DNA from 2 places in the Schaalia sp. JY-X169 genome. Region 1 is predicted to be linked to the other one. Evidence: riboswitches for the same ligand, from Rfam matches in the RefSeq annotation. Region 1 holds a riboswitch; the other holds the start of a gene.
The links. A riboswitch is a leader RNA that binds a small molecule or an ion and turns the genes downstream of it on or off. The one in region 1 is predicted to bind S-adenosylmethionine.

Region 1 (5,408 bases):
GTGGTGGTTTTGGGGGGTTGATGTCGGAGGGTGCTCGTAGGGTTGGTTTATCGAACAGGTGTTCTACTTGTTCGGTCCTACTTGTGAGGAGGTGATGATCTTGACCAGTCCTATAGAGGGCATTGTTGAGGGCAGGGCGGTCCCGGCGGCCAGGTTCTCAGCCGGACCAGCAGCGGACATTCCGGCGGGCTTGGTTGGGGTCATTACTGATTTGGCCGCGGTGGGAGCCGGTTTACCGGCGATCACTGACATCATGGGGGCACCCAACTCGCAGGTTTTAGGGTTAGCCCAGATTACTGCCGTGTTGGTCAAACGCCTGCAAGCCATTGGTACCGGGTGTGCGGGAGTGCTGGATCAACGTTTGAAGAGTGGGGCCCTCAATGGTGGAGCCATGGCCGGATTCACCGGGGGCGCTGCACTGGTACGCGACCTAACCGGTTGCAGTATTACCGAGGCGCGCGCCCGCCTCCGCCTTGCCGAAGCAACCCTGCCGCAAACATATCCCTCCACTGACCCTGGCAGCTGCAATGACCTCGCTAGCAACGCTGCTGGCAGTGGCAGGGGCCCTGAGGTTGGCAGTGACCCCGGCAGCGGCAGTGGCGGTGTTCCGGGGCGTGGTGCAACATTTGAGTTAGTAGCCTCCGCCCTTGAAACTGGGGGTCTTAGTGAAGCAGGCGCCCTCCGCATTGTTGACACCCTGACCCAACATGACAAACGCGGTGGCACCCACACCGGGGACATGGAAGGCCAACTAGTCGGAACCGCCCTCGGCCTACCAGGTGACAAACGCAACTACCACGATGTTGCCCAACACCTCCACAACAACAATGTCCCTACCAGAAACACCCCTACAACCACCGGCACCGACACTGACGCCGCCACTGGCGCTGGAACTGATACTGGTTTGGGCGCTGGGTTTGGTGGAACTCCCACGACTGGTTTCAGTGGCGCTCACCTAGATGAAATACGTCGCGCCTGCAGCCAAGCAGCCGACCTCTGGGACCCCCGCCAAAGCATCCAAGCCGACTACCACACCACCAGTAAACGTTTCCTCACCATCGGCCAAGAAGCACACGGACTCATCCCCCTACGCGCCAACCTCACCCCAGAAATCGCCGCCCACCTAGAAACCATGCTCAACACCATCACCTCCCCCAGAACACGCCACCACTGGGACCCCACCAACAGTGACAACACCAGTAGCGCCGGTAACCACTCCAGCAACAGTGGCGACCCGGCCCACAACAACAGTGGCGACCCGGCCAGCAACAGTAATGACAATGCTGGTGGGGTTTGGGATCAGCGCAGCCCCGCACAAAAACGCCACGACGCTTTCGCCTCCATCATCACAGTTGCCTCCAGCGCCGCCACCCACACCACCAACCTCATCAAAACCGGTCAACCAGGCACACCCCTCCTCGGCGGATCAGGCACCGTAGTCATGATGCAAACCAGCCGCCAAGCCCTACAAAACCGGCGCCCCGGCCTCATCCACACCAATCAAGGCCCCCTCACCATCTCCAACCTCGCCATCGAACACGCCGCCTGCACCGGAGCCATCCAGTTCTACGCCACCGACCCCCAAGGCAAAATCACCGAACTAGGCAACACCCAAAGAGTCTTCACCAACCACCAAAAACGCGTCATCCTCGCCCGCGACGGCGGCTGCATCATCCCCGGCTGCGACACCCCCGCCCAATGGTGCGAAGTCCACCACGTCACCCCCCACGCCCAAGGCGGCAAAACCCACACCGACAACGGCGTCCTCCTCTGCCACGGACACCACCGCCACATCGAACACGGCCCCTGGAACATCCAAATGAAAAACGGGACACCCCAAATCAAACCACCCCACTGGAAAGACCCCACACAAAAATGGCAACCAACCACACGCGTCCTCCCACCCCAAAACAAGCCACCAAACCAAACCAGCGCGCCACCAGACAGACACAGCGCAGCCCCCGACGAAACCGGTCCGCCACCAAACCAACACAGTAGGGAGCCAGGCCAACAAGGCGCGCCACCAGGCAGCCAAAATGGGACGCCACCAACACTGTGGAACCACGCCGCCTAACCGAACGCCTGGGCAGCCAAGGGATTTCGGATAGTGGGCCCTCTTAGACTGGGGGCCTTGCTGAAAGAGAAAACCCTAGGCCGCCCAAGCCCCCTTGAGTGCAACCGTCAGTCGGAAACGACCCGGGCCAGCTCTCCGGAGAGCGACATCACCATACCCAGTGCCGGCAGGTCCGGCCCGAAGAGCATATGGTCGAGGGCGCGACGCGGCGACTGTGCTCGCACAAGTCGCTCAAGCCAGGGCTTCCAGGCTTCGGCATCAAGTTGAAAAGCTGGGAACCCTTCCTCATACCACTGCTTGAAAAGATGCCCATGAGTGGCCTCATCAAGCTCGTTCCTCCTGCGCTTATCCGACAACAACTGCGCAAGTAGGTAGTACTGGAGCGGAGTAAAGCCGCCGCTGTGCAGCTCCGCGGCCGTCTCCTTCCAAACCTCAGGGACGCGGGAGCCGCCGTTGACTACGCCAGACGCAATAAAGGACACAATGGTCGCCCCGGGAAACCAAGGGCAATGGTCGAGCATATAGCGAGACCACACGGGCCGATCCACTTCAGGCACTTCACCCCACCCGTCCGTGGTCTCGAAGTCCTCTACTCCCCCATCAGCGACGGCAATCTGGAAAACAGGCATGGGAACAATCCTTACCGGAGCCCAACACGCGCACGCCTGGGCCCCCCTCGACTTGCATGAACGGTTGTTCACGCCGGTTCTTCCCCTGGGGCACCCCGCTCGACGCAGAGGGTTGCCGTGCAGCCAGCCAGGTACTGAAAGCTACAACTCTTGAACCTGCAAGAACCGTAGCACGGTCGCACGACACATTGTCGTGGGGCTGACCCTAAGCACCCTCGCCGAACGAGCAGCGGGAAGCAGCAGGCCACCGTCAAGCAGGAGGCGCTGAGTATGTCACGCCGCCAGTGTGGCTAGATTCCGTCTAGTGCGTTCGCGTATCCGAGCAGCATCGCACCGCCGACCAGAAACAGCATTCCCAACATGGTCACGCGCATCTCTTTGCGTGTCTTCTTCTCTTGGAGAATCCAGATGCCCCCAAAAGTCGCAACCACCACCGTTAACTGCGAAAGTGCAAATCCCACAGCCACCCCGAGCACATTTATTGAGTACTGCAGCACGATCAACCCCGTGCCCCACAGGACCCCCGGGAGCAAGGCGCCAACGGTAGGGCGACTCCAACGCGTATCTGGCATGCCTCGTCGCGGGGATGTGGCGATCACACCCACCACCACGAAACCAATCGCCTCCGGCAACAGCGACGTCATCGGATCAATCGACCACAACCTCGTGAGGGTAGGAAATGCAATCAAGAACAACGTAGAAATGGCCATGATGACCATTCCGGTTCGCACGGAAGCGGAAGCAGGAGCGGAAGCGGAAGCAGAAGCAGGAGCGGAAGCAGAAGCAGGAGCGGAAGCGGGTGCAGGAGCGGGATCTGCAGGAGCGGGATCCGCGGGAGCGGGATCTGCGGGAGCGAGCGGAGCAGACGTGACCCGAGCAGAATCTGCGGGAGCGACCCGAGCGGGATCCGCGGGAGCGGACACGGTGAGAGGGTCGGGCTCGCTCCAGCCCGCAAGAAATACCCCCACCAGTATTGACGCCAACGCCGCGATTCCCACCGGCAGCGCCGCCGATCCGACCCACTCTCCGAACAGGGCAATACCAAGAACCGCCACCCCGATCAGCTGACCGCCCGTCGTGAGCGGCATGACACGTGAGACACCCAGATAGTGAAAGGAAATAATCTGCAGATTCATCCCCACACCAAGCACTGCACCCGCAACAAAGGCGGTGAGAAGAACAGCGGGGTTCGTGTCCACTCCCACGCTGAGCGCCAAAACTATCGCCACTGCCAAGGCGCCAAGAAACTGCCCCATGGTCTGCTGTCGGCTGTCCCCGCCGAGCTTCATCAGCAGGACACTTGAAGACCCAAATAGCAGCGCGGGTAAGAGCCCAATCGCAAAGCTCATTGGTTGCTACCGGCAACGGCGTCAACCGCTCCGCCGTAGCGTCTCTCGCGTTCCCGGTAGGCGATCAGACGCTCCCAAAGCTGTTCCCGCCCAAACTCCGGCCACGCCTGCGGCACGAAATCTAGTTCGGCGTAAGCCAGCTGCCAAAGCAAGAAGTTAGAAATCCTTGACTCGCCCGACGTGCGTATCAACAGGTCGACGTCTGGGGCCTGCGCGGCGTACAGGTGCGACGCCAGATCGGCTTCCCTGATAGAGGAAGCCTTGCGAGTTCCAGCAGCAACTTCTTCCGCAAGCGCCCGGGCGGCGTCTGTGATTTCGGCTCTCCCCCCATAGTTGATACACAGAAGCAGTTCCGTCTTGGTGTTGTTCTTGGTTCGCTCTTCGGCAACCCGTAGCTCTTTGAGGACAGACTTCCAAAGACGTGGTCTTCGTCCGACCCAACGGACCCGCACGCCCCATTCGTCGAGGCGGTCCGTGTGCTTACGTATCACATCCCGTGAGTACCCCATAAGGAAACGGACCTCCTCGGGCGAACGCTTCCAGTTCTCCGTAGAGAACGCGTACATCGAGAGGTACTTGACGCCAGCCTCGACAGCGCCCGCGACGGTGTCCATTAGTGCAAGCTCACCGGCTCGGTGCCCTTCGGTCCTGGGCAGGCCCCTTGCATTCGCCCAACGCCCATTGCCATCCATGATCACCGCGACATGTTCGGGGACGTGGCCTAAAAGATGGGGCGGGACAACGGTGCGACCAGCACCTGGCGCATCAAGTGCCATGTCTAACCATCCGACCTGGAGAAGCTGTTCTTCATGCCGTTGCTGACAATCAGGAGAACCTTGTCGAGCACCGCCTCGGTTGCCTCTTTGACCGTGGTTGTGATCGCCTCATTGGCGGCCTCGAGAAGGCCACCTACCGATGCACTGTCGACGAGGATACGTGCCTCAGCATCAGTTTTTGCGAGGTTTTCGTGGCCTGCAGCAAGCGTGGCCTGCTGGTAGCTCTCAATCTCAGGTAGCGCCGCAGAAAACTGGGCGTCTGCCAATGCAGCGAGGATGCGGCTGGCCCAGTAGAAGTTCTCCGTTGTTACTCGGCCTGTCGTGTCAGAGACATAGTCGGGCATTTTCTCAACGTTAGTGTAGAGGGGAATCAGCGTGTTGAAAGGGTTGGAAGCAAATGCGATCCACTGTATCGAACGGGACGATTTTGGCCTTACCTGCAGGATAGAAAGTTGACTATGCCGATTGATCCCAATCGGGCGGAATAGTCTCGCCTGCTCATCGGTGCCCGCATACGGGTCATATGGGGTGCCCTGGTAGTGCGAGCTCAATACATACTTGATATCTTCAATGGTGATTT
Region 2 (5,408 bases), 930 kb from region 1:
CAGTTCTTATCGCGATCATGTGGACGGTTCCGACCTTGGGTTTGCTCATAACCTCGTTCCGTCCTGAGGCTGATATCAAGTCAACCGGTTGGTGGACCTGGTTTGCCAATCCTTCGGTAACCTTGTCAAACTACGAGGCCGTCCTCTTTGGCACTTCGTCTCAGGGCAACCTGCTCAACTACTTGACCAACTCTTTGGTAATCACTATCCCAGCAACGATTGCCCCGCTGGCTATTGCTGTGATGGCTGCCTACGCCTTTTCATTCATGAAATGGCGAGGACGGGACCTAGTTTTCGTCATTGTCTTCGCAATGCAGATTGTTCCGCTCCAAATGGCGCTGATTCCTTTGCTACGCATCTTCAGTTCCACCTTTGGGAACTCATTCCCGTTCATGTCGATTTGGGTTGCTCACACTGCATTCGCGCTCCCTCTGGCGATTTTCCTCTTGCATAACTTCATGCAAGAGATCCCACGGGAGCTTATTGAGGCCGCCGAGGTCGATGGAGCCGGACATGTGGCTACGTTCACCCGGGTGGTTCTTCCACTCATGGTGCCAGCCATCGCATCATTTGCGATCTTCCAGTTCCTCTGGGTGTGGAACGACCTGCTTGTGGGCTTGACGTTCTCCGGTGGTCAGGAGCTAACCGCTCCGCTCACCGCGCGCCTCCAGTCTCTCGCTGGGTCGCGCGGTCAGGATTGGCACCTCCTTACTGCGGGCGCGTTTATCTCGATGATCATTCCGCTCGGGGTGTTCTTCTCCTTGCAGAAGTACTTCGTGCGGGGTCTAACTGCGGGTTCTGTGAAGGGCTGATCGTTCCGACGACAGAAAAGGCCGACACCTGGTGTTATCCCAGGTGTCGGCCCTTTTGTCTCACCGATCCTTAAGAGCGGTTGGCCAGATTTGGGTGGATGCTAGTTAACAGTCGCCTGTTCGTCCTCGTCAACCAGTTCTTGAGTGTCACCCGAAGGAACAACGGTGACCCAGCAAATGTAGAGGGCGTGGATGCTCTGCTCGAAAGCTGCCTCAACTTCTTCTTCCGACAAGGGAAGAGCGTGAGCATTCTCTAGCGAAACATACCCGTGGAGTAGTGCCCACAGTCCCGCCGCCATTTTCTGCGCGTCCATCTCCTTGTCGGGGACTTCGTCGACGATGCGTTGGCATAGCGACAAAAGTGGAGCATGGATGCGTGCCGCAATATTCTTTGCTTCCGGGTTGATGCGGTCGGTAAGGCTGCCAGGGCGGCGTGCCTCTTCCATTGCCTCAAAGGTTCCCGCAAAAGCGAGGGGGTCGGCAGTTGCATGCTTGCGATAGAAAGTAGCGAACTTGAGGAGGTCATCCTCGGAGTTTTCGCTCGGATTGGGATCATACTGGTCGCCAAACAGTCGATCCAAGTCGCGGATCACAACTTCCGCCATGAGGGCTTCCTTTGACCCAAACAGCGTATAAACGGCATTCGTTGAGGTCTCAACATTTCTTGTGAGAACTCGCAACGAAACACCGTGGTATCCGTCGACGGTGAGCATCTGGCGCGCTTCTTCAATCAGGCGCTCTCGTAGTGTCTCATCGTAGATTCGGGGACGACCCACGGTGACTCCTTAATAGTAGAGAGCAGCGTTTGCTGCTCAAGCGGATTTCTGACTAGACAAGCTTCCCTTGCAAGTGCCTCTACCTGCAAGGTTGATCTCTTTGGACGAAATCGTATGGATTGCATCCACATGTCAGACTACGGCCAGTCAGCCCAAATAACACCAATAGGAAACATCTCTGCACCTTTGAGCGGGGTGATTGGAGTAGCGCGATTACTCTTGGGAAACTGCTGTGGGTCTGATATTTGGGGGTAGGAACGTCCACGGGTCGCCAGTGAGACGTGCTTTGGCGAAATGCTCCAGGAAATCGGCCGCACTTCGCACCTTGCTGAGCTCCAGCGACTCCGCAAGTATCTGCACCACGTCAGCCGTGTTGAGTCCGGCTTCGTGCAGTTCGCGCAGAGTGACTGCACCGTCTCGCTTCGCCAGGCGCCTGCCCGTGGGGCCTAGGACGAGGGGGACGTGACCGTAAAGGGGTTCGACTCCTCCGAGTTCGTGAGTTAAATATGCCTGGAGCGGTGAGGAAGCCAGTAGGTCGTCGGCGCGCACCACCTGGTCAACCCCCATCGCAATGTCATCGACAACCACGGCCAGGTTGTATGCAAAAGCTCCGTCACCTCGTTGGAGGACGGCGCTGTCGGTGGGCCCGGTGAACCGCCCTCGACCCATGTCGGTGATCGTCCAGTTCGCCGCTGTGGGTCGCAACCGCAGGGCTGGCTGCAAGCCGCGGTCCGCCAGTTCGGCCCTGCGTCTAAGGGCCACGCCCTCTGAGAGGCGCAGACATGTTCCAGGGTAGTGTCCAGGCGGTGCGTGAGCCGCAGAGGCTGCCTCGCGGATGTCGCGCCTCGAGCAAAAACACTCAAACACCAGGTCATGTTCCTGCAAAGCATCGATTGCGCTTTGGTAACGGTCCAAGCGCTCACTCTGGACGACAATGTCCCCATCCCAGTCGATTCCGAGCTCCTCAAGGTCATCGATCTGGGACTGGGGGTCGCGGAAGCGCTGCCGGTCAAGGTCCTCAAGACGCAGGTAGAAGTCTCTCCCCGTGGATCTGGCGTAAGCCCACGCAATAAGGGCTGTTCTGAGATTTCCAAGGTGTAAATCACCCGTTGGGGATGGTGCGTAACGGCCCGCATTCATCGCACCCTCCTTCCTCCTACTGGCATTCCTTCACGAGTCTGCTTCAGTCGTTTTCCACAGCGGTGGCAGCCAGCGGTTGCTGTCCACACTCTGGAAGGCAATTTGCCATTGGTCTGTCTGACAACCCTATTATCATTGCAACAACCATCTAGAGCAGCTGAGAGACCTGGCTCGTTGACGCTGCAGCAACCAGCAACACGCGTGGTGCTACCGCCAGGACCGATGGAGGAACCTTGATTGAACTAGTCGATGTCCGAAAGGTCTATGACATCTCCGGTGCGACTTCTGTCGTCGCACTGGACAACGTCACCCTTTCGATTCCGGCCGGTGCAATCCACGGAATTGTTGGTCAGTCTGGTGCGGGCAAATCCACTCTGATTCGCTGCCTCACCGCCCTCGAACGCCCAACAACAGGACAGATTGTCGTCAACGGTATCGACATGACGGCCCTATCGGGACCGGAACTACGGGCAGCACGCCGCAACATTGGCATGGTGTTCCAGACCCCTAACCTTCTTGACTCGCGAACCGCTGCAGCCAATGTCGGTTTTCCCCTCAAACTTGCCGGTGAGTCGAAAGACAAGGCGGCTGCTCGGGTTCAGGAACTGCTGACCGTTGTGGGCCTAGGAGAGCGTGGAGCCTCATACCCCGCGCAGCTCTCCGGCGGTCAGCAGCAACGTGTCGGAATCGCGCGGGGGATGGCCACCAATCCACCTGTCCTGCTGTGTGATGAGCCAACCTCGGCCCTGGATGCGTCCTCGACGAAACAAGTGATGGGACTGCTACAGAAACTTCGTGACGAATCCGGAGTTACCGTCGTCATCATCACACACGAGATGGAAGTGGTTCGGGATTACTGTGACTCCGTGACACTCTTGGAACACGGACGCGTTGTTCAAAGCGGCCCAATTGCCAAGGTACTGGAGAGCCCGGACTCTGCGCTTGCAGAGGACCTGGTGCCGCGTCCCAACATTGATGGTGTGGAGATCCCTGATGGGAAAGCTCTTCTGGATATTTCTTTCACCTCCAGTCCCGGTGTACCAACCGGCGCCACGGTCCTCAATCTCGTTGCCTCTCTGGGTGCTGACGTCGCAGCAGGCCGATTTGAGTCGATTGGTGAAGTGCAAGTTGGCCGCCTAGCTATTACGGTGCCCGCCTACCACTCAAACGCAATCCGCGGCCAGCTTGAACGCAACGCTATTTTGGTCAGAGAGTGGGTCTGATCATGACGGTCTTCTCGCAACTCTTTGTCTCCACGAGTCAGCTCTCCCTAATCTTTGCGGCCCCCGGTGGACCCCGCTGGGGCGATAACCCAGCTATTCAGCAGAAGTTCTGGCCAGCGGTTCTCGAAACGCTTCTGATGGTGGGTTGGGGAAGCCTAGTCACCGTCATCCTTGGTCTCCCGCTCGGCCTCCTCCTCGCGTCCAGTTCCCGTTCGGGTCTGAAGCCAAGGGCGGCGCTGAACCAGGCTGTTGGAGTCGTCGTCAACGTGGTGCGGTCCTTCCCATTCATGATCCTTCTGATCGCGCTGATCCCTTTCACTCGCCTGCTTGTTGGGAGTTCGCTGGGCTGGAAAGCAACTGTCGTCCCCCTGGTGGTTGGCGCCGTACCGTTCTTCGCCAGATTAGTGGAGACCAATATCAATGCGGTTTCCCCCGGGAAGATCGAGGCGGCACAGATGATGGGTGCATCCAACATGCGCATTGAGTGGGCGGTGCAGGTCCGTGAGGCTATGCCATCCCTGGTGCAGTCCGTGACTACCCTGTTCATCACGCTAATCGGATACTCCGCCATGGCTGGCGCCGTCGGAGGTGGCGGGCTTGGCGCCCTCGCCATGAACTACGGGTACAACCAGTGGCAAGACGACGTCATGATCATCACCGTTGTGGCGATCATCGTCATCGTGCAGCTGGTCCAAATGCTCGGCGATATGATCAGCCGGCTGGTGGACCACCGCTGAGGCGCCACCAGCCGGAGTGACTAGATGGTACAAAGCACTCGGCAGAACCCCGACTAAACATCACCAACAGACTTTTCATTCTTCACAGCCCAATTGGGCACAACTAATGGAGGAAATACCATGCGTTCACTACGATACTTTGCAGCAACAGGTGCGGCCGCAGCCCTTGTCCTGGCAGGCTGCTCATCCGGCGGTGGCGACACCACCCAGTCGACCGAGGCGGAGCAGAATGACGCTGCCACAGAGGCAGCCGAGGGCGGAGACGTCGAGGTTCTGACTGTTGGGGCCAGCCCCAGTCCTCACGGCTCAATCCTCACCTTCATCAACGACAACCTGGCGGCTGAGGCAGGCCTGCAGTTGAACATCGTTGAGTTCTCTGACTACATCCAGCCCAATGAGGCCCTCAATGCCGGCGAATTGGACGCCAATTTCTTCCAAACCGTCCCCTACCTTGAGGCACAGACAGAAGAGCGCGGCTACGACTTTGTCGCAGGCTCCCCGGTTCACATTGAGCCCCTGGGCATCTACTCAGAAACCATCACTGACATCGCTGACGTTCCCGAGGGAGCTAAGGTAGGCGTCATCACCGACCCATCAAACCAGGGTCGCGCACTTGAGCTTCTTGCAGCCAACGGCCTCGTCGAACTTCCAGCAGATGGCGCGATCAACGCGACTACGGTGACACCCCTCAAGGGAATCAGCCTGATCGAGGTTGAAGGA

Region 2: linked by a shared signal. The riboswitch ahead of H2O65_RS00750 (methionine ABC transporter ATP-binding protein) and the one ahead of H2O65_RS07150 (hypothetical protein) in region 1 are both predicted to bind S-adenosylmethionine.

The regions. Positions count from the first base shown of each region.
Region 1 is NZ_CP059675.1:1,613,995-1,619,402, forward strand. It holds gene H2O65_RS07145 (HNH endonuclease signature motif containing protein) at 101-2,074, shown strand; gene H2O65_RS07150 (hypothetical protein) at 2,182-2,703, opposite strand; SAM riboswitch class IV at 2,747-2,859, opposite strand; gene H2O65_RS07155 (GRP family sugar transporter) at 2,994-4,052, opposite strand; gene H2O65_RS07160 (isoprenyl transferase) at 4,049-4,828, opposite strand; gene H2O65_RS07165 (C69 family dipeptidase) at 4,831-5,408, opposite strand, start outside.
Region 2 is NZ_CP059675.1:166,125-171,532, forward strand. It holds gene H2O65_RS00735 (carbohydrate ABC transporter permease) at 1-812, shown strand, start outside; gene H2O65_RS00740 (TetR/AcrR family transcriptional regulator) at 914-1,588, opposite strand; gene gluQRS (tRNA glutamyl-Q(34) synthetase GluQRS) at 1,802-2,728, opposite strand; SAM riboswitch class I at 2,870-2,957, shown strand; gene H2O65_RS00750 (methionine ABC transporter ATP-binding protein) at 2,962-3,951, shown strand; gene H2O65_RS00755 (methionine ABC transporter permease) at 3,954-4,688, shown strand; gene H2O65_RS00760 (MetQ/NlpA family ABC transporter substrate-binding protein) at 4,809-5,408, shown strand, end outside.